One region of the Kitasatospora sp. NPDC005856 genome, then DNA from elsewhere that is predicted to be linked to it. Evidence: riboswitches for the same ligand, from Rfam matches in the RefSeq annotation. Region 1 holds a riboswitch; each other region holds the start of a gene.

Region 1 (7,521 bases):
GGCCTCACGCAGGCCCTGCCAGAAGCCGGCCACCGCGGGGCGCAGCGACTCGCGGAGCTCGTCCAGGAGGGGGGAGCGGGTGGGGATGTCGCCGGGCGCGACGTGCCAGAAGCCGTCCGGTCCCAGGCGTCCGGGTGGGGCCGGCGCGGTGAGGGTCTGGCTCAGGGCCTGGGCGGCGACGGTGCGCACCATCCGGGCGGCCTCGGTCAGCCGCTGGGTGGGCAGTTCAGCGGCCTCCAGGTCGTCGAACTCCTCCCAGGGCCGGCCGATCCGGTAGGGGCGCCCCTCGTACTGGGCCTCGAAGTTGTCCAGGGTGCGGGTGAAGAAGCGCTGGTAGGAGTCCTGGACGAGCGGGTCCCTGAGCTTGGGCCGGGTGTCGGGGCGGATCACCTGCCAGGTCAGCGGCAGGGTGAAGCGCTGGCGCACCCGGATCACGATCCGGGTGCGGTCGCCGTCGTCGGCGGGGAGGAAGGTCACGGAGCCGTCGTCGTACGCGGCGGAGCCGTTGGGGCTGCGGACGGTGCGCCAGGAGATCCGCTGCCGCTGTTCCCGGTAGTCCACCGACTCCAGCTTGCAGACGTCGATGGGCGGGCCGCCGTAGTACGCCAGGTAGTTCGGCTGCGCCAGGTACAGGTTGCGTTCGATCTGGCGGGTGGGCCTGCCCTGGGCGTCGCGGGTCACCACGTGGAGCCGTCCGCCGAGGTAGTCGGTCATGTAGCTGATGGACCGGCTGATGTCGACGCGCCGGACGAACTCCCGGTAGGGCGCGTGGACGGTGCGCTCGCAGCCGAACAGGATCGAGTGGCCGACGTGCTGCCAGCGCATCTGCCAGGCGTCCGGGGGCAGCGCGTCGATGACCGTCTCCAGCGGCCGCAGCAGGTCGGTGATCCGGTCGAAGTCCTCGTGGGTGTAGACGTCGGGGTCGACGGCGAGGGAGACGTCCCGGCGGCGCAGGCCGTCCTTGGCGTTCCCGGTCCGCCAGGCGCGGACGGTGGAGGAGGCCGAGGCCGCGGCGCCGACCATCGCGCACAGGGTGGCGGCGGCGGCCGGGTTCACGTCGGCAGCGCGGATCAGCGAGGTGAGGAGGCGGGAGAGCCGGGCGAGGGCCGGGTCGGTGACCTCCGCCGCGCCCGGGGCGACGTGCCAGGCGGCGATGCTGAACAGCCGGTGGGCCCGGCCGTCGGGGGCGAGCCGGCGCACCGCCTCGACCAGGGATCTCGGCGGGTTACGCCAGCCTGGGTAGGGCGTCAGGTCGCCGTCGATCCGGTAGGCGTCCGGCAGGCCGCGGTCGCCGAGCACTCGGGCGTTGAGCGGCGAGGAGACCGGGTCGACGCCCATCAACAGGGACCCGACCACGTCCGCGAGCACACCGTCCGGTGCGGCGATCACGGTGTCCGTCCGCAGTGGCCGGCCGACCTGCGAGCCGGCGCAGCCGTGGCTGCTCACCACGGCGTCGATGAGGTGGAAGTCGGGCGGGTAGGAGCGCAGCAGGTCGACGATGACCTCGGCGCCGTCGCGCCGGGCGCGGTAGTGGTGGTGCTTGTCGCCCTGGGGGAGGACGCCGAACAGGTTGGCCAGGCACAGGGCATAGCCGAACTCGGGGTGGGTGCTGTTCTTGGCGATGTTGATCCGGAAGCCCGCCTCGAGCCAGCTTCGGGCCATGCCGCTGCCGTGCAGGACGGCACTGTCGGGGAAGTCGGCCGGCTCGACGTCCTCGGAGAGGTCCACGAGGCGGTAGGCGTTGCCCCGCGGGGTGTGTCCGCCGTAACCGAGCCGGCGGCAGGCCTGGCGGAGCCCGAGGCCGGCCAGCCAGGTGTCGGGGCCGCAGCGGGCGGCGCCGACGGTGACGTCGCGGTAGCCGCGGTCGTGCAGCAGGTCGATCAGGTGCTCCACCAGGGCGGCGCTGACGGCGGTCGCCGGATCGCCGTACGCGGACGCGCCCGGGGTCAGCAGCACCGCGACCGCCTCCGGAGCGCCGTGCGCCCGTTCGGCGAGCAGTTCCCAGAGCCCGGCCCGGGCGGCGGCGTCCGCCAGTAGGTCGGCGGCGGTCAGCGGCCGGACCCGGGTGGAGCGGGCCACGGCGGCGACGACGGTCACATCTCCCCCAACGCCGGCGGACGGTCCTCCCGCGCGTGGTCGGACCGGTCGCCGATTCACCGGAAAGCATCCCAAAGAGGTCGAAAGGGATGCTACTGCCCGAAGGTGGACAGCGGGGCGGGGCGCGCTCGTGTCCTGGAACGCGCTCGTCTCCCCGGGCCGGCCTCCGTCACCGGCCGGTCGGAACGCGGCGGGAAACCGAACAGACCGGGGCACAGTCGGACCGATTCGGGCGGGATGGGACGATACCTGCCATGTCAAGCACGTCTTCCCTGGTCCGGGTCACCGATGCCCCGCCCGACCCGCTCCGCCGCCTGCTGCTCGAACTGGGCGAAGCCCTGCTGGGCGGTGGCCTGCCCGTCCATGACGTCGAGGAGGAACTCCACTGGCTGGGGCGGGCGTTGGGGGCCCCGGAGGTACGGGTCGCCGCCCTGACCAACGGGCTCTTCGTCGCGCTGGGGCCGGAGGACGCCACCCGGTTCCAGCCGGTCGGCGGCGCACTGCGGTTCGAGCAGACGGCCGACGTCCTCCACCTGGTGCACCGGCTGCGGGCGGGCGAACTCGACGGGCCGCAGGCGCTCGCCGAGCTGGACGCGATCCGGCGGACGCCGGCCCGCCGGCCCGCGTGGGTGTCGGACCTCGGGGCGCTGCCGGTCGGGGTGGGGGTCTGCCTCTTCCTCCAGCCGGTGGCGGCGAACGTGCTGGCGGCCGGGCTCGGCTCACTGATCGTCGTGGGGCTGACCGTGCTCGCCCGGCGGCTGCCGTACCTGCGACCGCTGCTGCCCGTCACCGCCGGGTTCCTGGTGGCGCTGCTGGTCCTCTCGCTCGCCCGGGCCTCGCTGCTGGAGGGCTCGCTGCGGACCATCGTCGCCACGCTGGCGATCCTGCTGCCGGGCGGGCTGCTCGTCACCGGGCTGTCGGAGATCGCCGCGGGGGCGGCCAGCGCGGGTACGGCCCGGCTGGTGTCCGGCGCGGTGCAGCTGGCGCTGTTCCTCGCCGGAGTGGCCGCGGCGGCGACCGCGACCGGCATGCCGGCCACCGCGCTGGCCGACGTGCAGGTCGCCCGGCCGAGCTGGTGGGTGATCGCGCTGGGGCTGGCGCTCGCGGTGGCCGGCGTGGTGGTCAACGTGAACACCCCGCCCTCGGCCGTGCCGTGGATCGTCGTGGTGATCGCGGTGAGCGTCACGGCCCAGGTGGTGGTGGGGTCGGCGCACGGCGCGGCGGTCGGCGGCCTGGCCGGTGCGGTCACCGCCGCGGCCGCGGCCACCCTGGTGCACTGGCTGCCGGGCGGTCCGCTCTGGCAGGTCCTCTACCTCCCCGCGTTCTGGATCGTGGTGCCGGGCTCCTTCGGCCTGCTGCACACCGCGCAGATCGAGGTCGGCAACGGCGCGCAGTCGGTGCTGACGGCCGTTTCGGCGGTCTTCGGGGTGTCGATCGGCACCCTGATCGGCGCGGTGATCAGCCGGATACCCCGCCCCCGCCGCGCCGTCCTGCTGCCCCGGGTCTGAGACCGTGTCACCGGGCCCTGGGTCGCGCGGAGGATGCGACCCAGGGCCCGGAGCTCTTCTCACGGGTGGCGCTCGGGGGCGCCGCTCACGGGTGGCGCAGGGCCTCGGTGAGCCGGTGGGCGGCCTCGACGACGGCCTGGGAGAGGTGGGCGCCGGGGTGGCGGCTGAGGCGTTCGATCGGTCCGGAGACCGTGACGGCCGCGACCACCCGGTTGGACTGGCCGCGGACGGGCGCGGAGACGGAGGCGACCCCGACCTCGCGCTCGCCGACGGACTGGGCCCAGCCCCGGCGCCGTACGCCGCTCAGGGCGGTGGCGGTGAAGCGGGCGCCCTGGAGGCCGCGGTGGAGGCGCTCCGGCTCCTCCCAGGCGAGCAGGATCTGGGCGGCGGCGCCGACCTTCATGGGGAGGGTGACGCCCACCGGAACGGTGTCGCGCAGGCCGGTGAGGCGCTCGGCGGCGGCCACGCAGATCCGCACCTCGCCCTGCCGCCGGTAGAGCTGGGCGCTCTCGCCGGTGATGTCGCGCAGCTGGGTGAGGACCGAACCGGCCGCGGCCAGCAGCCGGTCCTCGCCGGCGGCCGTGGCGAGCTCGGCGAGCCGGGGGCCGAGCATGAACCGGCCGTTCACGTCCCGGCTGACCAGGCGGTGGTGTTCGAGTGCGACGGCCAGCCGGTGGGCGGTGGGCCGCGCCATGCCGGTGGCCGCGACCAGGCCGCCGAGGGTGGCGGGCCCGGCCTCCAGGGTGCCGAGGATCGAGGTGACCTTGTCGAGCACGCCGACGCCGCTCGTGTTCTCCATGGGTGGGGTACTCCAGTCTCGAGGCCGGGAGCAGCGGGTGGGGGCTGCTCACGGCGGCTCCGGGCGGGGAGCCGGGGGTGTGATCAGCGAGGACGGGCCGGGGAAGTCGGCCGATTGCCTGCGCCGGGCACGAGACGGGTACGCGAAAGAGCCGGGGCGGGAAGCGCCCGGGCGAAGGACAGCACAGAGAGCACCGTGTCTCCTCATCTTTCCCGCGCCAGGGTGGCGACAGGCCGGAGTTGGCACTGATCCCGGACGGCACGGCGCGTACTTCGGACGCCGGGTCGAACGGGGAGTTGCCGGGGCTTCGTAGGGCCGGTCCCTCCACCCCTCTGGATGATTCGCCAGGAACGATACAAGACTCCCCGGGCCGGTCGGCAAGCCCCCCCCCCACGCTCGACCGCGGCCCACGGGGACGGCTCGACGGCGGCTCGGCTCCGTCAGCCGGTGTACGCGGCCCGGTCCGGGCGGCCGGGGGCGGTGGCGTCCCAGGCGCGCAGGGCGGCCAGCGCGGCGGCGCGCTCGGGGGCCGTCGGCCGGGTGCCCTCGGGGCCGAGCAGGTAGTCGGCGACGGGGGTGAGCAGCAGGGTCGCGTCGCCGGCCGGGAGCAGCAGGGCCTCGTCCCACTGGTGCCGGATGACGGTGCGGCGCAGCAGGGTGCCGTGGCGCGGGCGGGGCCGGCCGGCGGGGCCCCGGCGGCGGTGGAGTTCGGGGGCGACCTCGGCCTCCAGGACGGTGCGCACGTCCCGCAGGGAGCCGAGCGGCACGTGCTCGGCGGCGAGGTCGAGCAGGGCGGCGGCCTCCGGGGCGAGCCGGTAGGCGGCGACCACCGCGGCGGTCTCGACGGGGTCGAAGGGCTGCCCGGCGAGCTGGGCCACGTCGATCACGTCGCCCGCGAGGAAGGTGCGTCCGAGCCCCTCCTCGGCGAGGGCGATCAGGCATTCCACGTGGTCGTCGGCGGCCAGGTAGGGGCGGACCGGGACGGTGGCGAGGTCGCCGGCGAGCGCGGCGGTCGACACCCGCACCTGGTACCAGGGGTCGAGCAGCGGGTCCTCGGCGGGCCAGCGCAGGGTGACGGCCGTGTGCCGGGGGCGCTCGCCGAGCAGGCTGACCTCGACCGACTCCACCGGGTGATCGGTGACCAGCCGGTTGACGGCCTGCCAGAGCGAGGCCTCGGTGGGGCCGACCAGGCTGAGCTCGGCCAGCGGCCGGGGCAGGCCCGGCGGGTAGTAGCCGGCCAGCGGGAGGTCGCGGATCGGCCGGACGCCGGTGGCGTCGGCGAGGTCCCGGGCGACGCCCGCGTAACACTCGGCCCGGTCGCGGGCGCGCCGCAGCTCGGCCCGGGCGTGCCGGCCCATCCGGACGCCCTCCCGGTCGAGCGCGGCGAGCACCAGGTACGGGAGGTGGCGCTCGCCCCGAGCGCGGTGGAGCAGCTCGACCGGTCCGGCGACCGGATCGACGTCGAGCAGCCGGTGGAGCAGGTCGGTGTTCATGGGCGTCCGCCTCCGAGGTCCGTGGTGGCCGCCCGGACGGCGGCCGGGCGACCGGGGACGTGGCGGGTCCGGCGGTCGGTGCCGGGCCGACCGCGGGCGCCGCACCACCGATTGTGAGGACGGCCGATCAACGCCGGATCACCACCGGTTCGACGATCTCTCGACATCCCGCCGGGTGCCATGGGTTGATAGGGGCTCATCACATCGGGGGGCGGCACGTGCGGGCGGGGGCTAGCACATGAGGCGGGCAGGTGCAGGCATGGACGATTTCCGGTTCTCGGTGCTGGGACTGATGCGGGCGCAGCGCGGCGCGACCGCGCTGAAGGTGGGCAGCCCCCAGCAGCAGGCGATGCTGGCGGTACTGCTGCTGCGGCCCGGCCACGGTGCGAGCGCCACCGACCTGATCGACGCCCTGTGGGGTGAGGAGCCCCCGGGCACCGCGATGACGACGGTGCGCACCTACGCCTGGCGGTGGCGCAAGGTCCTGCACGGCGAGGAGCCGGACGCGCCGACCGTGCTGACCTCGGTCGGGGACGGCTACCGGCTGGTGCTGCCCAAGCTCGCGGTGGACGCGGCGCAGGCGGAGGAGCTGGCGGCGCAGGCCGAGCGCACGGCGGCCGCCGGGGAGCCGCAGCAGGCGCGGGACCTGCTGAACCAGGCGCTGGAGCTGTGGCAGGGCGAGCCGCTGGCGGGCATCCCCGGCCCGTTCGCCCAGCGCCAGCGCCAGCGGCTCCAGGAGCTGCGGCTGACCCTGCTGGAGGAGCGGATCGCCCTGGACCTGGCGCTGGGCCGCCACTCCCGGTGCATCCCGGAGCTGACCTCGCTGACCACCGAGCACCCGCTGCACGAACGGGCGTACGGGCTGCTGATGCGCGCGCTGTACCAGGCCGGGCGGCAGGCGGACGCGCTGGCGGTGTTCCGCGGCGTGCGTCAGCTGTTCCTCGCCGAGCTCGGCGTGGCGCCCGGGGTGGAACTGGACCTGCTGCACCAGCGGATCCTGGAGGGCGACCCGACGCTCGCCGCCCCGGCCCCGGCCGGCGCGCTCGCCCCCGCCGCATCCGTGGCCGGCCCGGCGGAGCCGGCCGCGCCCGGTTCCGCGTCACCGGAGCCGGCCGCCGGCCCCGCGCTCCCGGACGCACCCGCCGCCCCGGCCGGGACCACCGCGCCCGCCCCCAGACCGGCCCAGCTCCCGCCCGACGCGGCCGACTTCACCGGCCGTACGGCGCTGGTGGAACGGCTGGGCGGGGCCCTCGGCGCGCCGGGCCAGCAGGCGCTGGCGATCGCGACCGTGGTCGGCATGGGCGGGGTCGGCAAGACCGCGCTGGCCCTGCACGTCGCCCACCGGGTGCGCGAGGCCTACCCGGACGGCCAGCTCTACGTCGACCTGCGGGGCGCCGACGCCACCCCGGCCGACCCGGAGGCGGTGCTCAGCGGCTTCCTGGTGGCGCTCGGCGTGCCGGCCGACGCGGTGCCGGACGGCCTGGACGCCCGCTCGGCCCTGTTCCGCTCGGCGGTGGACGGCCGGCGGCTGCTGCTGGTGCTCGACAACGTCCACGACACCGCGCAGATCAGACCGCTGCTGCCGGGCGCGGTCGGCTGCGCCGTGCTCACCACCAGCCGCACC
Region 2 (7,521 bases), on a different contig from region 1:
GGCGTGAACTCCGCTCCGCACACTGACCGCACGGGATCGGCACACCACCCCGAACACGCTCCTGACCAGGCATCGCACGGCCGGTCGGGGTCAGGGGCGCGCCAGCCGGTTCAGCAGCAGCACCGACGCCACGGGGCGCGCGCCCGCCTTCCGCACGCCCTCCGCGACCTCCCGGTCGGTGGACACCACCACCACCGGACGGCCCTGCGGCTCGGCCCGCACCAGACGGCGGATCAGCTCGTCGGCCGTCTCCCCGGTCCGGCTGAACCGCACCCGGACCCCGCGCGGCGGCGCCATGATCACCGGGACGTCCAGGTCCTGCCCGTCGAACACACAGGTGACCTCCGCCTGGGTGCGCTGCGCCAGCATCGCCAGCCCGCCCAGCAGCCGGATCCGCTGCTGTTCCAGCGGCAGCGTCGGATAGCCGGTCTTGGTCACGTTGTAGCCGTCCACCACCAGGTGCACCTGGGGGATCGCCAGCAACTGGTCCAGCAGCGCCGGATCGTCCTCGGCCAGCCCGCGCCGGGCCACGTCGTGCGGCGAGGCCGCCCCCGGCACCACCGCCTCCACCAGGTCCGCCGGGCGGATCTGGGAGACCGGCAGCGCCAGCTCCCGCTGGAGCCCCTGGGCCGACTGCAGCACGGTGTCCAGCAGCAGCCGCAGCCGCATGTCCTCGACGCTGCGCCCCTCGCGGGCCGACCGGCGGCCCTGCTCGGCCGCGGTCTCCAGCTCCGAGACCCGGTGCCTGAGTCTGCGCGCCTCGGTCTCGGCCGCACCCCGCTCGGCCGCCGCCTGCCCCTTCAGGGCCTCCAGCTCGCCTGCCACCCGGCGCGTCTCGGCCTGCGCCCGGCGGGTGTCGCTCTCCAGCGACCGCACCTTCTTGCGCAGCGACTCCGCCTCCCTGCGGACCCCGTCGGACTCGGCCCGCTGCCGGTCCAGGTCCGCCCGCGCGGAGGCCCGCACCTCGGCCAGTTCGGCCTGCAGCTTCTCCACCAGCCGGGCCGCCTCCGCGGCCGCGTCCTCGGCACCGGCCCGCTCGGCCTCCTCGCCGGCCTCGGCCACCAGCCGGCTCCAGCCCGCCGAACGCACCAGGTAGGCGGCGGCCGCGACGTCCATCGGATCGGCGGCGCTCGGGACGGTACCCGACTCCAGCGCCTTCACCAGGTCCGGCTGCCCGAGTCGCAGCCGCTCCGCTATCCGCACCCGGAAGGCCGGCTCGGCCTCCAGGGCCGCCGCCAGCGCGGTGGCCGCGTACTTGGCCCGCCGCGCCGGGGTGAACTTGACGTACTGACGCAGGCTCTGCGGGAGCTCGCCCGGCGGCAGCCCGCCGAGCGCGTCCGAGGCCAGCCCGACCACGCGCCGGCGCACGCCCTCCGGCAGTGGCCGGTCGAGCTTCTCGACGGCGCGCTCCTCCGCGGGCTCGGAGGAGTCGTTCGCCGCCTCGGCCGCCTCGGCCGCAGCGGGCTGAAGCCCCTGGGCTTCGCCGGGCTCCTTCGCTGCGTCCACCACGTCCTCGGCTCCGATCCTGGTCCAGCGGGGCACGGCCGCGACCGCCCCCCTGCCGTCACGCTCCGTGCGTCTTGTTGTGCATTGTCCCTTGCGGCGCGGGTGGGTGCGCCGGGCACCCACCCGCCGCGGCGGCGGGGATCAGCCCTGCTCGGCGGGGGCCTGCTCCCCCTCGGCGCCCGGGCGGGCCACCAGCTCGACCTGGTCCACCGCGTTGCACCAGCGGCAGCGCACCGACTCGATGGTCTCGCTCAGTACCTCGGTCTCCTCGACCTTGGACTCGCCGGCCAGGTCGAAGTGCAGGAACTCGGTCACCCGTGCGGTGCGGGTCACGTCGAAGCGGGTGAGGTTGCCGCACAGGGTGCAGCGCCAGCGCGTCTCGGCGGTCAGGGCGGGGACGGTCATCGGGGGTCCTCTCGGGTGGTCCCTGGGTGGGCTAGGCGCTCCCCCCGGAGCCCCGGCATCGGCGGCGGGAGGCGGGAATGCCCGCCCCAAGCCTATTGCCTGGGGCAACCACCGCGACCACCGGTCGCCCGAACACCCTGGCTAGTCCACCTGCCGTAAACCGCCGTGTCACCTACGGCGCCCGGAGGGATGCTTGGCCGCATGGCGTTCGCGGTCCCCGACCACACCGCCGCCCGGGGCGGCAGCCCGGCGGCGACCGTCCCGGCGGTCAGCTACGCCCTGATCGCCCTCAACACCCTGGTCTTCCTGCTCGGCCCGGCCGCCGGCCTCAACCCGCTGTACGGCACCGGCCAGGCCCGGGTCTGCGCGGAGCAGCGGTACGAGCAGCGCTGGGGCGCCGTCCCGGCCGAGGTGCTCGCCGGACGGCCGCTGACCGCAGGACAGCTGACCGAGGCCCCCGATCCGGTCCCCGGCTGTCCGGCCGCACCGACCCCGGGGAAGCACCCGGCGCTGTCCGTCCTCACCGGGCTCTTCCTGCACGCCGGCTGGCTCCACCTGCTGGGGAACCTGCTCTTCCTCCAGGTCTTCGGCCCCACCGTCGAACGGCGGCTGGGCCGCGCCCGGTACGCCCTCTTCTACCTGGCCGCCGGCAGCCTGACCACGTACGGCTTCGCGCTCGCCGAGGCGCACTCGCCGAACTCCACCCGGGTGCTCATCGGGGCCTCGGGGGCGATCTCCGCCGCCCTCGGCGCCTATCTGCGCCTCCACCCCCGGGCCCGGGTGACCACCCTCGTCCCGCTGCTGTGCTTCCTGCCGCTGCGCTTCCCCGCCTGGCTGGTGCTCGGCCTCTGGTTCGCCCTGCAGTGGTGGTCGGTGCACTCGGCCGGGCCCGGGGTGGCGTACCTGGTCCATGTGATCGGCTTCTCGGCCGGGTTCCTCTACGCCTGCACCGTGGTTCGCCACCCCCCGCGACGCCCCGGCTGACGCCCGATACGCTGGCGGCACCCCACAAAGGAGCCCGACTGTGATCACCGCCATCGTCCTGATCAAGACCAGTGTCGACCGCATCCCGGAGATCGCCGAGTCCATCGCCGCCATCGACGGCGTCAGCGAGGTCTACTCGGTGACCGGCGGCTACAACCTGGTGGCGATGGTGCGGGTGCGCCGGCACGACGACCTCGCCGAGGTCATCCCGGGCCGGCTCAACAAGGTCCCGGGCGTGGCCCACACCGAGACCCAGATCGCCTTCCGCACGTACTCCCAGCACGACCTGGAAGCCGCCTTCGCCCTCGGCCTGGACGAGTAGCGCTCAGCCCTCGCGCCGGCCCCTGTCGATCTGCACGGTCGCGACGCAGCGCCCGCCCTCGTTGCGGTAGCTCCAGGCGGCGCCGTCGGTGACCAGCTCCCGGACGGCGGTCAGGAAGCGGTCGACGTGCTCGTCCGGCGTCCCGGCGCCGAAGCTCACCCGGATCGCGTTCAGGCTGCGCTCGCCCGGCAGCGAGGGCTCGGGCGCACCGCACTCGGACGGGGCGACGTCCTCGTCCCCGAGCAGCGTGCGCACCAGCGGGTGGGCGCAGAACAGCCCGTCGCGCACCCCGATGCCGTACTCGGCGGAGAGCGCGGCCGAGAAGTGCGAGCTGTTCCAGCCCCGGACGACGAAGGAGAGCACGCCCACCCGGGCGGAGTCGTCACCGAACAGGTTCAGCACCTTGACCTGCGGGATCTCGGCCAGCCCGGCCGTCAGCCGGGCGATCAGCTGCTGCTCGCGGGCCTCCAGCGCGTCGAAGCCGGCCTCGGCCAGCGCCCGGCAGGCCGAGGCGATGGCGTAGGCGCCGATGACGTTCGGCGAGCCGGCCTCGTGCCGGGCCGGGCCGGTGTGCCACTGCACGGCCACCGAGCCGTCGCTCTCCCGGGCCACCGTCCGGGTCGCCCCGCCGCCGGCCAGGTACGGCTCGGCCGCGTCCAGCCAGTCCGCCCGGCCGGCCAGCACCCCGGCACCGAACGGCGCGTAGATCTTGTGGCCGGAGAAGGCGATCCAGTCGACGTCCAGCTCGCGCACCGAGACCCGGTGGTGCGGCGCCAGCTGGGCGGCGTCCAGCACCACCCGGGCGCCGTGCCGGTGCGCGGTCGCGGTCAGCTCGGCGACCGGCCACAGCTCGCCGGTCACGTTGGAGGCGCCGGTGACACAGAGCAGCTTGGGGCCCTCGGGCGCCTCGGCGAGCGCGGCGTCCAGCGCGGCCACCGCCTCGGCCCGGGAGCGCGGCGCCCGCAGGTAAGTGACGGTCAGTCCGGCGTGCGCCCAGGGCAGCAGCGAGGCGTGGTGCTCGGTCTCGAACGCGAACACCCGGGTGCCGGCCGGAACGGCCGCGGCCAGCAGGTTGAGCGAGTCGGTGGTGGCCCGGGTGAAGACCACCTGGTCGCCCTCGCGCAGGTCGAGGAACTCGCCGACGGTGCGGCGGCTCTGCTCGAACAGGTCGGTGGACAGCTGGGACAGGTACCCGGCCCCGCGGTGGACGCTGCCGTAGTACGGCGCGTAGGCGGCGACGTCGTCCCACACCCGCTGGAGCGCCGGGGAGCTGGCCGCGTAGTCGAGCGCCGCGTAGGCGACCTTCTCACCGTTGGCGAGCGGGACCTGGACGTCGGCGCCGAGGACGGCGAGCGGGGTCCGGATTTCGGTGGAAATCGACATGAGGACGCACTCCTTCAGGGGCAAGGGACCCCCGGGAGTGCCAGTCGTCGGGCGTCCGCGCTTGTCGCACGGACGGTTTGCCGTGACGACCCGGTCCTCACCCAGGGCACCCCGCCACGGACGGAGGGTTGCCGGACAGCCAGCTGGGGCTTGGCGCTGTCACTCATGACCTGGCGAAGACTCTAGGCCGCGTCCATCGGGTGGTCAAACGAGCGTCCAACATCCGGACACAGCACGGAAGCCCGCACCGGCGCACCGGCACGGGCTCCCCGACTTCCGCCTCAGACGCGGCTGGTGGCCTCCGACCAACGCCGCAGCAGGTCCTGCGCGGCGCCGGAGTCGATCGCGTTGGCGGCCCGCTCCATGCCGGCCGCCAGCTGCTCGGTGAGCGGCGCGTCGCCCAGGTCCAGCGCGACCAGTGCCGCCGCCGTGTTCAGCAGGACGGCGTCCCGCACCGGCCCGTGCTCCCCGGCCAGCAGCCGCCGCGCGACCTCGGCGTTGTACGAGGCGTCCGCCCCGCGCAGCGCCTCGATGCCGACCAGCTCGATGCCGACGTCCCGCGGGTCGAAGGCGGTCTCGGTGACCACCCCGTCGCGCACCAGCCAGACCTGCGAGGTGGTGGTGATGGTCAGCTCGTCCAGCCCGTCGTCGCCGCGGAAGACCAGCGCCGTCGCACCCCGCTCGGCCAGCACCCCGGCGATCAGCCCGGCCAGCCGGGTGTCGAAGCAGCCGATGGCGTGCGCCGTGACCTTGGCCGGGTTGGTCAGCGGGCCGAGGATGTTGAAGGAGGTCGGCACCCCGAGGTCGCGCCGCGCGGTGGCGGCGTGCCGCATCGAGGGGTGGAACTTGGCCGCGAAGCAGAAGGTGAGCCCGACCTCCTCGGCCACCTCGGCGACCCGCCGCGAGGAGAGGTCGAGCGCCACCCCGAGCTTCTCCAGCACGTCCGAGGAGCCGCTGGAGGAGGAGGCCGACCGGTTGCCGTGCTTGACCACCTTGGCGCCGGCGGCCGCCGCGACGATCGCCGACATGGTGGAGATGTTGACGGTCTTCGCCCGGTCCCCGCCGGTGCCGACGATGTCCACCGCCGGGCCGGGGATCTCCAGCGGTTCGGCGTGCGCGTACATCGCGTCGACCAGGCCGGAGATCTCCTCGACCGACTCGCCCTTGGCCCGCAGGGCGATCATGAACCCGGCCACCTGCACGGGGGAGGCCTCGCCGCTCATGATCCGGTCCATCGCCCACGCGGTGGACGCCCGGTCGAGGTCCTCTCCCTGCAACAGCGCCGCCAGGATGTCCGGCCAGGTGCGGACCACCTGCGCGGGGTCGCTACCGCCGTTCGCAGGGTTCACGTTCACCATGGCTGACTCCAGCTGTTGTCGGTTCCCCGCTGCGGGGACGTCCGTACGGATGGAGCCAGCCTATCGAGCGAAGCGGTCGCTTCTACCCCTCTCTTTTCCAGTTGCCGGGGCGGAAATCAGCGGACGGCCGGAGTCCGCTTGGCCACTCGCGCCCGCAGCAGGGTGGCGACGGCCTCGGCCAGTGCCACCGGCTCCACCGGGTGGGAGATGGCGGCGTCCGCCCGGCTCCAGGCCGCGAGCCAGGAGTCCTGCGGCCGGCCGATCAGCACCAGCACCGGCGGGCAGCCGTAGATCTCGTCCTTGAGCTGGCGCCCGAGTCCCAGCCCCCCGGCCGGAACCGCCTCGCCGTCCAGCACGCAGAGGTCCACTCCCCCCTTCTCCAGCGCCTTGAGCACCGCGGGGGTGGTCGCGCACTCCAGGTAGGACAGTTCCGGAAGATCCGCGGCGGGCCGGCGGCCGAGCGCCGTCAGCACCTGCTCGCGGGTGTTGCGGTCGTCGCTGTAGACGAGGACGGTGAGCGTCTCATCGGTCGTGTACGCCATGGACCCTGCTCCCTCAAGTGTGATCCGGACCACGTTCGCCTGTTCCGGATGCTACTCCCGATCACCCTCCGCCGAGTCCCCCTCGCGCACGTTCCTCCTCGAGCCACCGCGCCCCGGGCTCACCCGCCCGGAGGACGGCCCGTCACCCGACCCCGCCCGGTCCACCCGTACGGCCGACCCGGGCGCCCGTCCCCTTACCTCCCACGGCTACTCCGACCGTGCAACGACGCGCCGGGCAACGGGGTCGTAGGCTCCTCCGAGGAACCATCAGAAAAGGGACACGCCGCTGCTCAGTCGCCGTCCGGGCACCCGGTCGCCCCCCAAGCGGGCATACCGCACGCACCGGACACTCCGAGGGACACCCCCCGGCGTGAAGACGGAATAAGGGACCGACATAATGTCCGTCGTGGCGACAGCAACAGCAGTAGAAACCGGGCACGCGCACGGATCGGTCAACCGGCCGAACATGGTCAGCGTCGGAACGATCGTCTGGCTCAGTTCCGAGTTGATGTTCTTCGCGGCCCTCTTCGCGATGTACTTCACGCTCCGCTCCGTCAAGGGGCCGGAGTTCTGGACCGAGAAGGCCCACGCCCTCAACGTGCCCTTCTCGTCGGTCAACACCACGATCCTGGTGCTCTCCTCGCTCACCTGCCAGCTCGGCGTGTTCGCTGCCGAGCGCGGTGACGTGAAAAAGCTCCGGGCGTGGTTCATCCTCACGTTCGCCATGGGCGCGGTCTTCATCGGCGGCCAGGTCTTCGAGTACACCGAGCTGGTCAAGAAGGACGGCCTCTCGCTGTCCTCCGACCCGTACGGCACGGTGTTCTACCTGACCACCGGCTTCCACGGGCTGCACGTGACGGGTGGTCTGATCGCGTTCCTGCTGGTCCTGGGACGGACGTACGCAGCCAAGCGCTTCACGCACGAGCAGGCCACCGCGGCGATCGTCGTGTCGTACTACTGGCACTTCGTCGACGTCGTGTGGATCGGCCTGTTCGCGACCATCTACCTGATCAAGTAACCA
Region 3 (7,521 bases), on a different contig from region 1:
TGTTCGTGCCGGTGACCGAGGCCGGGCGGGACGGGGTGCGGGCCGTCCTGGCGGCGCCCGGGGATGCCGTGATCGGGTTGGACTTCGACGGGACGCTGGCGCCGATCGTGGCGGATCCGGGCCAGGCGCGGGCGCATCCGGGGGTGGTGGGGGCGTTGCGGCGGCTGGGGCCGGTGGTGGGTGCCGTGGTGGTGGTGACGGGGCGGCCGGCCGCCTTGGCGGTGGAGTACGGGGGGTTCGCGGGGGTGCCGGGGGTGGTGGTGCTGGGGCACTACGGGGCCGAGCGGTGGGAGGACGGGGAGCTGTCGGCGCCGGAGGCGCATCCGGGGGTGGCGCGGGTGCGGGATGCGTTGCCGGGGGTGCTGGAGCGGGTGGGGGCGCCCGCGGGGACGTGGGTGGAGGACAAGGGGCGGTCGGTGGCCGTGCACACCCGGCGGACGGCGGCGCCGGAGGAGGCGTTGGAGCTGCTGCGGGCGCCGGTGGGGGAGTTGGCGGCCGAGCACGGGCTGGTGGTGGAGCCCGGGCGGCTGGTGGTGGAGCTGCGGCCGCCGGGGGTGGACAAGGGGGCGGCGCTGACCGGGTTCCTGCGGGAGCGGGGGGCCCGCGCGGTGCTCTACGCGGGGGACGACCTGGGGGACGTGGCGGCCTTCGCCGCGGTGGAGAAGCTGCGGGGCGAGGGCGTGGCCGGGGTGCTGGTGTGCGCCGGTGCGGTGGGGGACGCGCCGGTGCGGGAGCTGGCCGACCGGGCGGACCTGGTGGTCGCCGGGCCGGAGGGCGTGGTGGAGCTGTTGGGGGCCTTGGGGGAGGCGCTCACAGCGCGTTGAGCTGGTCCAGGAACCACTGCTGCGGGGGGAGCGCGGTGGCCGCCGCCGTCAGGCGCTCGGTGCGGTCGGCGCGTTCCTCGGCGCTCATGGTGAGGCCGGCGTGGAGGGCGTCGGCGGTGGCGATCACGTCGTACGGGTTGACGGTGAGGGCGGCGTCCTTGAGCTCGGCGTGGGCGCCGGCCTCGCGGGACAGGACGAGGGCGCAGCCGTTGTCGGAGACCACCGGGACCTCCTTGGCGACCAGGTTCATGCCGTCGCGGATGGGGTTGACCAGGGCGACGTCGGCCAGGCGGTAGGCGGCGAGGGAGCGCGGGAAGTCGTCGTCGACGTGGAGCAGCAGGGGCTGCCAGCCGGGGGTGGCGAACTCGGCGTCGATCTCCTCGGCGAGGCGCCGGACGGCGGCCGTGTAGTCGCGGTACTCGGCCAGGTCGGTGCGGGAGGGGTAGGCGAAGGCGATGTGCACTACCCGGTCGTGCCACTCGGGGCGGGTGCGGAGCAGGTGCCGGTAGGCCTGGAGGCCCCGGACGATGTTCTTGCTCAGCTCGGTGCGGTCGACCCGGACGATGGTGCGGCGGTCGCCGACGGTCCGGCGCAGTGCGGCGAGGCGTTCGTCGACGTCGGGGCGGTGGGCGCGCTCGCGCAGGAAGTCGGCGTCGGCGCCGAGGGCGTGGACGCCGAGGGCGGTGGTGCGGCCGTCGAGGGTGACGGTGAGCGCGTCGTGGTCGACGGTCGCGCCCAGGAGGTCCGCGCAGCAGGCGGCGAAGGCGCGGGCCCAGCGCTCGGTGAGGAAGCCGGCCCGGTCGGCGCCGAGGATGCCGGTGAGGACGGCCCGGGCGACGTCGTCGGGCAGCAGCCGGTAGTACTCGGGAGGGGCCCAGGGGGTGTGCGAGAAGTGGCCGATCCGCAGGTCGGGGCGGGCCGCCCGGAGCAGCGCCGGGGCCAGGGAGAGGTGGTAGTCCTGGACGAGGACGGCGGCGTCCGGGGCGGCTTCGGCGGCCAGGGCCTCGGCGAAGGCCTCGTTGTAGGCCTGGTAGGCGGCCCACTCGGTGCGGAAGCCGGCGTCGAAGGCGGGTGCCGTGGGGGTCGCGTAGAGCAGATGGTGGACGAACCACAGGGTGGAGTTGGCGACGCCGTTGTAGGCGCGGGTGAAGGTCTGCGGGTCGATGTCCAGCATCCGTACGGCCTGGCCGCCGACCGCGTGGCCGGCCAGGTCGAGGCGGCCCCGGGGCGCCTCGGCGGCGGCTCTGCGGTCGGCGTCGCTGAGGGCGGCGCAGACCCAGACGGCGTTCGGGTCCGCGATGGCGGAGAGGCCGGAGACCAGGCCGCCGCCGCCCCGGCGCAGGGTCAGCGTGCCGTCGTCGGCGGTGCCGAAGGAGACCGGTCCCCGGTTGGAGGCCACCAGGACGGGAGCGGTGCCGGTCGCGCTCGAACGGTTGGTCGTGGTTTCGCCCATGGTTGGCATGTTGCCGGGGGTTCGGCGTGGCAAACCCGTGGAGTGCGGCGAAGACGGGCCCTTCAGTGACGGGTCGCGTATTCGGGGACGGTGTGCATCGGGGGGCGTTCCAGGGCGGTCACCGGGTGGGTGTGGGCGGTGAAGGCGCGGGTCTCCGGGTCGCGGGTGAACTGGGTGAGGTGGGGGTGGACGAGGTCGGCGGAGGCCTTGAGGCGGTGGGTGCGGTCGAGGCGTTCCAGAGCGGTCCGGTAGATGGTGGCGGCCATCCGGCCGAGGGCCTGGCCGTCCTGGTGGCGGTGGTGCCGGACGCCGACGTCCACCTGGGCCAGGGCGTCCAGGCCGGCCAGTTCCAGGGCGTCGACCAGCAGGCCGAGTTCGACGCCGTAGCCGGTGGGGAAGGGCAGCCGTTCGAGCAGTGAGCGGCGGGCCGCGTACTCGCCGCCGAGGGGCTGGACGAAACCGGCGAGTTCCGGCCAGTGGAGGTTGAGCAGCGGGCGGGCGACGAGTTCGGTGACCCGGCCGCCGCCGGCGGGCAGGACGGCGCCCTCCGATTCCAGCGGGCGGTCGTACATGGCCTTGACCAGCTGGATGGAGTCGTCGGTCAGCAGCGGGCCGATGATGCCGGAGACGAGGGCCGGGTCGAATTCGCGCAGGTCGGCGTCGACGAAGCAGACGATGTCGCCGTGGGTGACCAGCAGGGAGCGCCAGAGCACCTCGCCCTTGCCGGGGACGGCGGGCAGCCGGGGCAGTACGGCGTCGCGGTGCTCGACCCGGGCACCGGCCTCGGCGGCGACGGCGGCGGTGGCGTCGGTGGAGCCGGAGTCGACGACGACGAGTTCGTCGACGAGCGGGAGGCGTTCCATCAGTTCGCGGCGGATGGTGCGGACGATGTCGCCGACGGTGGCCTCCTCGTCCAGGGCCGGGAGGACCACGCTGACGGTGCGGCCGGTGCGTTCCTTGGCGGCGAGGAGGGTGTGGACCGGCCGGTCGGCCGCGCTCCAGGAGCGGCGGCGCAGCCAGGACGCCGTCTGCGGGAGGAGCTCGGGATTCGGTTCGGCGGGCACGGAGGTCTCCTCGGCGGGGACGGTGGGACGGGCCATCTCGCTTGGCGGACGGTCCCGTTCAGGATTGACGCCTTCGGATACAGTCTTCGTACAGCGGTCGGACCTTTGCACGCCGGGGTCTCCGTTGAGCACCACCACAATTTCACAAGCTCATCCAGAGGGACTGAGGGAACGGCCCGTTGACGTCCCGGCAACCTTCTCGCGCGGCTGTCGTCGACAGGCCCCGGCGGGACAGGTGCCAATTCCGGCCCGTGGTGCGACCGCGCCACGGGGAAGATGAGGAGAGAGGCCTCGCCATCATGGCTATCGACACCGCCGCACTTGTTTCCGTCGACCTCGGCCCGGCCGCCGCGCTGTCCTGTCGCGAGTGCGGCACCCGCTTCCCGCTCGGCCCCAGCTTCGCCTGCCTGGAGTGCTTCGGCCCGCTGGAGATCGCCTACGAGTTCGGCAGCGAGGGCGCCGAGGAGCTGCGCAAGCGGATCGAGGCCGGTCCGGCGTCCATCTGGCGGTACGCGCCGCTGCTGCCGGTTCCGGCCGACGTGGCCTCCAAGCCCAACCTGAACCCGGGGTGGACCCCGCTGGTGAAGGCGGACAACCTGGGCCGGGAGCTCGGGTTCACCGCCCAGCTGCACATCAAGGACGACTCCGGGAACCCGACGCACTCGTTCAAGGACCGGGTGGTCGCGTGCGCGATCGAGGCGGCCCGGGCGTTCGGGTACACCACGCTGTCCTGCTCCTCGACCGGCAACCTGGCCGGCGCGGTGGGTGCGGCGGCGGCCCGGGCCGGGTTCCGGTCCTGCGTGTTCATCCCGCACGACCTGGAGCAGGGCAAGGTCGTCATGGCCGGGGTGTACGGCGGCGAGCTGGTCGGCATCGAGGGCAACTACGACGACGTGAACCGCTTCTGCTCGGAGCTGATCGGCGACCCGGCCGGCGAGGGCTGGGGCTTCGTCAACGTGAACCTGCGGCCGTACTACGGCGAGGGTTCCAAGACGCTGGCCTACGAGATCTGCGAGCAGCTCGGCTGGCGGCTGCCGGAGCAGATCGTGATCCCGATCGCCTCGGGCTCCCAGCTGACGAAGATCGACAAGGGCCTCCAGGAGCTGATCAGGCTCGGTCTGGTCGAGGACCGGCCGTACAAGGTCTTCGGCGCCCAGGCCGAGGGCTGCTCGCCGGTGTCGGCCGCGTTCAAGGCCGGCCGGGACGTGATCAAGCCGGTCAAGCCGGACACCATCGCCAAGTCCCTGGCGATCGGCAACCCGGCCGACGGCCCGTACGTGCTGGACATCGCCCGCCGCACCGGCGGCGCGGTGGAGGACGTCACGGACGCCGAGGTCGTGGCGGCGATCAAGCTGCTGGCGCGGACCGAGGGCGTCTTCGCCGAGACCGCGGGCGGGGTGACCGTCGGCGTGCTGAAGAAGTTGGTCGAGACCGGGCAGCTGGATCCGGCCAAGGAGACCGTCGCGATCAACACCGGCGACGGCCTGAAGACCCTGGACGCCGTCTCCGACGCCGGGATGAGCGCCGTCATCCGCCCGACGCTGGACTCGTTCCGCGCCGCCGGCCTCGCGTCCGCCTGAACCACCCCCGCCCCCGCAAGGAGAGTCATGAGCGCCAACGTCCGCATCCCCACCATCCTGCGCACCTACACCGGCGGCGCCGCCGAGGTGACCGCCGAGGGTGCCACCCTGGCCGAGGTCGTCGCCGACCTGGAGAAGAACCACGCGGGCATCTCGGCCCGCATCCTGGACGACACCGGCAAGCTGCGCCGCTTCGTGAACGTCTACGTGAACGACGACGACGTGCGCTTCGCCGAGGGCCTGGCGACCGAGATCGAGGACGGCGCCGGCATCTCGATCATCCCGGCGGTGGCCGGCGGCTGCTGAGCAGTTTGCGAGAACCGCGGTCGCCCGCGCGTACGGAATTCCGATCTCCGTACGCGCGGGCGACCGCTGCATTTCGGCGGGAATATTTCCCGCCCGAGCGGAGTAGAGTGTGGCTCGGCTGGGAACATGGTTTCCCTTTCGGCTCCCGCAGTGCTCGGCCCGGGAGCGCCCGGCCCCGTGAAACCTGTCAGGCAGTTGTCAGAATTCCCGCAGACATTTGGGTAATTCGTCCGCTATGTCCGGCGTGGAATGCCGAGATTATTCCGATTCAGCCCGTCCTGTCCCTCGACGGCCGAACGGAATTACCGGCGGCTGGCCCTGTTGCAGAGGGCGTCGATCCGGATACATTCAGCGGCGGTCGACGCAATCACCCGCTCGCCGGAAGCCACCAGGCGTCCTGCACGGAGGGCTGCGGCGTGCACGGCTGCGCCCAGGGGGGGTTCCCCGGGCCGGCCTTCAACCAACCCGGGCCCGCGACCTGCGGGCACGTGAAGGGCCAGCACAGCACTAGGGGAGTTCGGAATGGCTCAGGGCACCGTCAAGTGGTTCAACGCGGAGAAGGGCTACGGCTTCATCGCGGTCGACGGTGGTGCGGACGTCTTCGTCCACTACAGCGCGATCCAGATGGACGGCTACCGCACCCTCGAGGAGGGCCAGCGGGTCGAGTTCGAGATCTCCCAGGGACAGAAGGGCCCGCAGGCGGACATGGTCCGCGCGGCGGTCTGACCCCTTCCGACCCCAGGAGCTCGGCGCGGCCCTTCGGCTGGTGACCTCTCGCTTCTCGACGGGCCCGTGCGACACACGTCGCGCGGGCCCGTCGGCGTTCCCCGGCGCACCCGGTCGGCGTCTGCCCGGCGGACCCCGACGACGGCTTGCGGATTGCCGATTGGGCTTGCACTCGACCATCGGGAGTGCTAATCATTGGCGTTAGCACTCACAGCGTGAGAGTGACAGCGGACCGGGTCGGTGAGGCCCCCGGGAGCGGTAGGGGAATGGACCCCCGCACACCAGGGCCGTCCGTCGCGGGCACCCCTTGGTCCGAGCAGTCGACCGTGTCCCGGAGGACCACTTCAGATGGCCAAGATCATCGCCTTTGATGAGGAAGCTCGCCGCGGCCTTGAGCGTGGCATGAACCAGCTCGCCGACGCAGTGAAGGTCACGCTCGGCCCCAAGGGTCGCAACGTCGTGCTGGAGAAGAAGTGGGGCGCCCCCACGATCACCAACGACGGTGTCTCCATCGCCAAGGAGATCGAGCTCGAGGACCCGTACGAGAAGATCGGTGCGGAGCTCGTCAAGGAGGTCGCCAAGAAGACGGACGACGTCGCGGGTGACGGCACCACCACCGCCACCGTGCTCGCCCAGGCCCTGGTTCGCGAGGGTCTGCGCAACGTCGCCGCCGGCGCCAACCCGATGGCCCTGAAGCGCGGCATCGAGAAGGCCGTCGTCGCCGTCTCGGACCAGCTGCTGGCCCAGGCCACCGACGTGGAGACCAAGGAGCAGATCGCCTCCACCGCCTCCATCTCGGCCGCCGACACCCAGATCGGCGAGCTGATCGCCGAGGCCATGGACAAGGTCGGCAAGGAAGGCGTCATCACCGTCGAGGAGAGCAACACCTTCGGCCTGGAGCTCGAGCTCACCGAGGGCATGCGCTTCGACAAGGGCTACATCTCCGCCTACTTCGCCACCGACCTGGAGCGCATGGAGGCGACCTTCGAGGACCCGTACATCCTCATCGCCAACTCCAAGATCGGCTCGATCAAGGACCTGCTCCCGCTGCTGGAGAAGGTCATGCAGAGCGGCAAGCCGCTCGTCATCATCGCCGAGGACGTCGAGGGCGAGGCCCTGTCGACCCTGATCGTCAACAAGATCAAGGGCGTCTTCAAGTCCGTCGCCGTCAAGGCCCCGGGCTTCGGTGACCGCCGCAAGGCCATGCTCGGCGACATCGCCATCCTCACCGGTGGCACCGTCATCTCCGAGGAGGTCGGCCTCAAGCTGGAGAACGCCGGCGTCGACCTGCTGGGCACCGCCCGCAAGGTGGTCATCACCAAGGACGAGACCACCATCGTCGACGGTGGCGGCGACAGCGAGCAGGTCGCGGGCCGCGTGAACCAGATCCGCGCCGAGATCGAGAACAGCGACTCGGACTACGACCGCGAGAAGCTCCAGGAGCGCCTCGCCAAGCTGGCCGGCGGCGTGGCCGTCATCAAGGCCGGCGCGGCCACCGAGGTGGAGCTCAAGGAGCGCAAGCACCGCATCGAGGACGCCGTCCGCAACGCCAAGGCCGCCGTCGAGGA

Evidence for each region. Region 1 has a riboswitch for S-adenosylmethionine ahead of ABZ449_RS13545 (IclR family transcriptional regulator). Riboswitches for the same ligand answer to the same signal wherever they lie in the genome.
Region 2: it holds a riboswitch for S-adenosylmethionine, as region 1 does, so the genes downstream of both, ABZ449_RS33995 (aminotransferase class V-fold PLP-dependent enzyme) here and ABZ449_RS13545 (IclR family transcriptional regulator) in region 1, are expected to answer to the same signal.
Region 3: it holds a riboswitch for S-adenosylmethionine, as region 1 does, so the genes downstream of both, thrC (threonine synthase) here and ABZ449_RS13545 (IclR family transcriptional regulator) in region 1, are expected to answer to the same signal.

What each region holds. Positions count from the first base shown of each region.
Region 1 covers NZ_JBEXWT010000017.1:87,211-94,731, reverse strand. Annotated here, with positions in the region: gene ABZ449_RS13555 (DUF362 domain-containing protein) at 1-2,097, opposite strand, end outside; gene ABZ449_RS13550 (threonine/serine exporter family protein) at 2,352-3,605, shown strand; gene ABZ449_RS13545 (IclR family transcriptional regulator) at 3,691-4,404, opposite strand; SAM riboswitch class I at 4,605-4,747, opposite strand; gene ABZ449_RS13540 (hypothetical protein) at 4,845-5,897, opposite strand; gene ABZ449_RS13535 (BTAD domain-containing putative transcriptional regulator) at 6,157-7,521, shown strand, end outside.
Region 2 covers NZ_JBEXWT010000085.1:28,862-36,382, reverse strand. Annotated here, with positions in the region: gene ABZ449_RS34015 (NYN domain-containing protein) at 91-1,509, opposite strand; gene ABZ449_RS34010 (hypothetical protein) at 1,648-1,911, opposite strand; gene ABZ449_RS34005 (rhomboid family intramembrane serine protease) at 2,113-2,895, shown strand; gene ABZ449_RS34000 (Lrp/AsnC ligand binding domain-containing protein) at 2,936-3,217, shown strand; gene ABZ449_RS33995 (aminotransferase class V-fold PLP-dependent enzyme) at 3,221-4,600, opposite strand; SAM riboswitch class IV at 4,653-4,771, opposite strand; gene trpD (anthranilate phosphoribosyltransferase) at 4,882-5,958, opposite strand; gene ABZ449_RS33985 (hypothetical protein) at 6,075-6,500, opposite strand; gene ABZ449_RS33980 (heme-copper oxidase subunit III) at 6,898-7,518, shown strand.
Region 3 covers NZ_JBEXWT010000035.1:3,633-11,153, forward strand. Annotated here, with positions in the region: gene otsB (trehalose-phosphatase) at 1-824, shown strand, start outside; gene ABZ449_RS21685 (trehalose-6-phosphate synthase) at 811-2,277, opposite strand; gene ABZ449_RS21690 (glucosyl-3-phosphoglycerate synthase) at 2,340-3,377, opposite strand; SAM riboswitch class I at 3,489-3,624, shown strand; gene thrC (threonine synthase) at 3,641-4,921, shown strand; gene ABZ449_RS21700 (MoaD/ThiS family protein) at 4,949-5,227, shown strand; gene ABZ449_RS21705 (cold-shock protein) at 5,750-5,953, shown strand; gene groL (chaperonin GroEL) at 6,302-7,521, shown strand, end outside.